DNA from 2 places in the Paenibacillus sp. LjRoot56 genome. Region 1 is predicted to be linked to the other one. Evidence: riboswitches for the same ligand, from Rfam matches in the RefSeq annotation. Region 1 holds a riboswitch; the other holds the start of a gene.
The links. A riboswitch is a leader RNA that binds a small molecule or an ion and turns the genes downstream of it on or off. The one in region 1 is predicted to bind FMN.

Region 1 (2,201 bases):
CCCCGGCTTACGGACGATCAGTCCAACTTCCGCCAGCATCTCCAGCGCTTTCTTACTTGTGATCCGGCTCACGTTATAGTCATCGGCCAATTCCTTCTCGGAAGGAACGCGGTCTCCAATGTTATATTTGCGTTGTAGAATCTCTTCCCGCAGCGTTTCATAAATTCGCTCATAAATGGGTCTTGAATCTGTCGACATTGCTCCCCACTCCCTACTCCCAACCAAATGTTATATCATATATTGATATTAATATATCATGTTATACATTTTTTGAAAAGATGGGAGTTGGGAGGGGGGGTTACTAGAAATTCCTTCCCTAGCGTCTATTGCCCCCTCTGGTTGCTCTTCCGACTCATAAACCATAGCGTCAACCAGATAAGTATAAACCCAAGCAACTGACCTATCGTCAGCTTTTGACCAAATACGAGCCAGTTCATACAGACCCCCACTGCAGGGAAGGCAAGTTCAGCAAAGCGTCGCAAAGAACGCTTTGGTGGAGGACAAACCTTTATAATAAAGCAGCATGCTAAGCAGGCCTGGGAAAAAGGCTTGGAACAGCAAATTTACCGCAATAATCGTCAGTTCACCGCTCGAACCGTTCAGCCCCCATTGGTCACCACTTGCTAACAGAACAATCGATAGAAGTGGAAGTGCCAGCAAGAAGCGAAGTGAAGTCACGACAGGGAAATCCAACTTTTTCTGAAGCAGAAATTTCCCCATCACCGTTGAACCACCCCACAAAACAGCTGCCAATATGGAGAATAAGCAACTTATTGTACCTAAATCCTTCAAGCCCATGCCAGGCACGTCGAGACCGAACGTAAGCAGATAGGTCCCTAACAAGGCCACCCCGATATAGGCAAAAAACTTCGACGGCAACGTCTCTTTGAGCAGCACACGAGCTAAGATAATTGCGAATAAGGGCTGTAATTTCTGCAGAAGCAAGATCGCATTGGCGCTGCCATGAGAGAAAGCCGCGGTGAATAGAATGGTGGCAATCGCCGATCCACCCCAAGAAATGAACAGCAGTGCGCCAATAACAGCAAGAGAGAGCTTACCTGTTAACGTACGGCGATATTTCATTAATACGGGCACAGCGTAAATAGCCAATAGAACATGTTCGATGAATACGATTTGCGCCGAGGTAAAACTTTTCAATAATAAGATGCGAAATAGTGGATCTAGTCCCCACAGGGTTGCGCCAAGTGCGACATACCAGATCCCGCTCATCCCACTCGTACGCGTGGATGGAGAAAGCGCACCTTTACTACCAAAATTAACTACATTTTCCAATTCAAAAACCTCCTAAAGAACGTTTTGAATTGAACCTTCTCGAAGAACAATACCCCCGCTCATGTTGATGGCGGGGGCATTGACAAACAGACCTGTTAAATAATGAAATTTAACAAGTTTGTTCTTCACCTTCTCTCATCCGGACTATACCGTCGGCCTTGGAATCACACCAAGTCAGTCCCAACCATTGCTGGCTGGGAGTCGCGGGCTTAGATACACACGGGTATCCTCACCGCCGGTAGGGAATTGCACCCTGCCCCGAAGGTTCATATTCGATTAAGTGTATACTACCAGGTTACAGTTTAAATGGCAACCATTTTTATCAGTTATTGGATTTGACCCAGCCGCACAATTTTCATGTCTACATGAACATCATAGGATGCAGATTTATACATCTCATGCCATGTTTCACTCGTCATATTCGAGTGGTAAACTCGGCTCCGAAAAATTTCGCCAAATCCGATCGGATCCGAATTTAAGGAAGTTAATTTCTTTAGTAAACCATTTATTTGCTTTTCTGATTCTTCATTCATTCCTTTTTGCAGGGCTTGAATGACACTGGCTTTACCGAGATCGAGCTGCGCAGAGCTTTCCGTAAGCATTCCCTTCAATTTGATATTGACCTGAAACTTAAGTGGGCTCTGGCTGATCAACTTTTTACTGCTATCGCTAGATATATTCTCCACCACAACACGTACGGTCTTATCTTTAACTTTCTTCGCGATATCACCCAATTGATCTGAGTCTAAGGACAGTTCGATATTACCCGCTTTAAAACGATCCCGTATTGTCTTGAGGAAGAAAGCTTCCCTTGGGTCTACTGTACCTACCAATTTGTCACCACTGAAAACAGCCACATCTTTCAACTCTATGGAATCGCCTTTTCGTTGTAGCAGCGGTACCATGGG
Region 2 (2,201 bases), on a different contig from region 1:
CAAACATCCGGTCCGAATTGCTCGACACGCAGTCGGTCGAGCGTAATGGCGTCATCCATCTTCGCGTAGCCGTCGAAGTGGATGTTCACAGGTGCTGCCTGGCCCCCGCCGATAATTTTCGGCGCATACATCAGCACCAGCTTATCAATCAGGCGCCGCTCCAGCATGGCGCCGTTCAAGCGGCCTCCACCTTCGAGGAGGATGGATCCGATCTCGCGCTCGCCGAGCTGCTGCATGGCGAGCGTCAGGTCCACCTGCGGGCCGTCCCCGCAGATGAGGACCGTGATGCCGCGCGCTTCCAGCGCGGCACGGCGCTCTGCGGGCGCCTGTGCGCTCGCGAGCAGGATCGTCGGCTGACGATCCTGCTCGGTGAGCACGCGGGCGCCGAGCGGGACTCGCAGCTGCGAGTCCGCGATGATGCGTACCGGCTGCACAGCCGGTACATCGCCGCGCGTGCTCAGCTGCGGGTCGTCGGCGATGACGGTCTGTACGCCGACGAGGATACCCTGATGCCGATGGCGCAGGGTATGAACAAAAGCTCGCGACTCCGCGGATGTAATCCACTTGCTGTCGCCGGTTTTGGAAGCGATGCGGCCGTCTAGGGTGCTCGCGGTCTTCATCGTCACAAAAGGCATACGCGAGACGATGAATTTATTGAAAGCCTCGTTCAGCTTCGCGGATTCTTCACCTAGTAGGCCTACGCTCACTTCCAAACCGTGCGCGCGCAGCTTAGCGATTCCTGTCCCAGCAACTACCGGATTCGGATCCGTGGTAGCCACAACAACACGAGTCACACCAGCTTCGATGAGGCGGTCACTGCATGGCGGTGTTTTGCCATAATGACTGCAGGGCTCCAAGGTCACATAAGCTGTACTCCCCTTAGCTTCTTCGCCCGCCATACGCAACGCCAAGACCTCTGCATGCCCTTCTCCGCGCTTCAAATGTGCACCCATGCCAACAATGCGGCCCTCTTTGACAAGAACACACCCTACTACAGGATTAATTCCCGTTTGTCCAAGTGCACTCTCTGCCATCTGAAGCGCAAGTCTCATATAGGTTTCGTCATTCAACAGCCCCATGGATGATCACCGCCTTCTTAATCCAATCATTGATTCTAATGCAAAAAAGCCCCTTCCGCTTACGGATGGGGGCCAGAGATTGTTTAGATAACACGAATAAACTTCAGCTATTACGCTTGTCACATTTTTGATCAAATCAAACAATACCGACGAGGTAGTCACTTTGGACAGACCTGCCGAATTTAGGTTAATGTGAAAAAATGAACAAGCATGCTAGCGAATTGGCATTCGCATTTTCCTTCTCCCATCCAGACTATACTGTCGGTCCCGGAATTCCACCAGGTCAACCGTAGCGAAGCTGTTGTCAGGTACCGCTAGCTTCACAACGGGTCACGGACTGATCGCACCATGTACACGTACATGCATACGAATCACCGCCGGTGTGGAATTTCACCACGCCCCGAAGGTTTTGCATACTATAAAAAGAGATTAATAACTAAACCTTAGCTACTAATTTCTTTATTACACAAAAATTTATCACTCACGCATGAAAATTGCAAGGTCTTTTTTCATTTTTTCTGATAAAACTTGTCGGAATTAATGGATTTGGAACTCAACCTGGTTGAATTTACTATGAATTCATTGTTCTAATAAGGCAACATCTGAACAAATCGTTCCTTCTTCCCAATGAGGATTCGCATAGCCTGCGGGTGCATTCAGATATGTCAACCAAGCCTTGTCGAAGCCAGCTTTCTTCTTGGCCGATACACAAGCGTTTCGTTGGTCAACGCCTCTGTTCACCTCCGTTAAAAGTTCTTTCCGCAGCAGTGAATAACGTTTGATCGTACGGTCGAACTCAGCTTCCTTATCGGAATTCATCCCACCCTGTACCCACTCACCTTCAAAAATAAAAGCATAATCTTGATAAGACGCAGCTTGCATCTTGATGGCTTCAGAATAATCACGTAACGCCTGATCCCTGTATCCATGCGATTCAGCCCACATGCCATTTATCAGACGATGATACGGTGTAGGTGATTGCACATAGACGCGTTCAGTCCGTTTAAGCGAATTTTCAACAACCGCATACGTCTCGGTGAATTCCTGCTGCCACGGTCCCGCTCCAACTGAACCGATTAGCCCACCTGACAGCTGAAGCTTCCTATCTCGAATTTCCGCTTT

Region 2: it holds a riboswitch for FMN, as region 1 does, so the genes downstream of both, ribD (bifunctional diaminohydroxyphosphoribosylaminopyrimidine deaminase/5-amino-6-(5-phosphoribosylamino)uracil reductase RibD) here and ACSQ8O_RS22120 (DMT family transporter) in region 1, are expected to answer to the same signal.

What each region holds. Positions count from the first base shown of each region.
Region 1 is NZ_CAXURV020000003.1:683,821-686,021, forward strand. It holds gene ACSQ8O_RS22115 (GntR family transcriptional regulator) at 1-198, opposite strand, end outside; partial or broken gene ACSQ8O_RS22120 (DMT family transporter) at 324-1,230, opposite strand; FMN riboswitch at 1,417-1,563, opposite strand; gene ACSQ8O_RS22125 (Ger(x)C family spore germination protein) at 1,620-2,201, opposite strand, start outside.
Region 2 is NZ_CAXURV020000004.1:888,342-890,542, forward strand. It holds gene ribD (bifunctional diaminohydroxyphosphoribosylaminopyrimidine deaminase/5-amino-6-(5-phosphoribosylamino)uracil reductase RibD) at 1-1,079, opposite strand, end outside; FMN riboswitch at 1,312-1,491, opposite strand; gene ACSQ8O_RS29920 (hypothetical protein) at 1,659-2,201, opposite strand, start outside.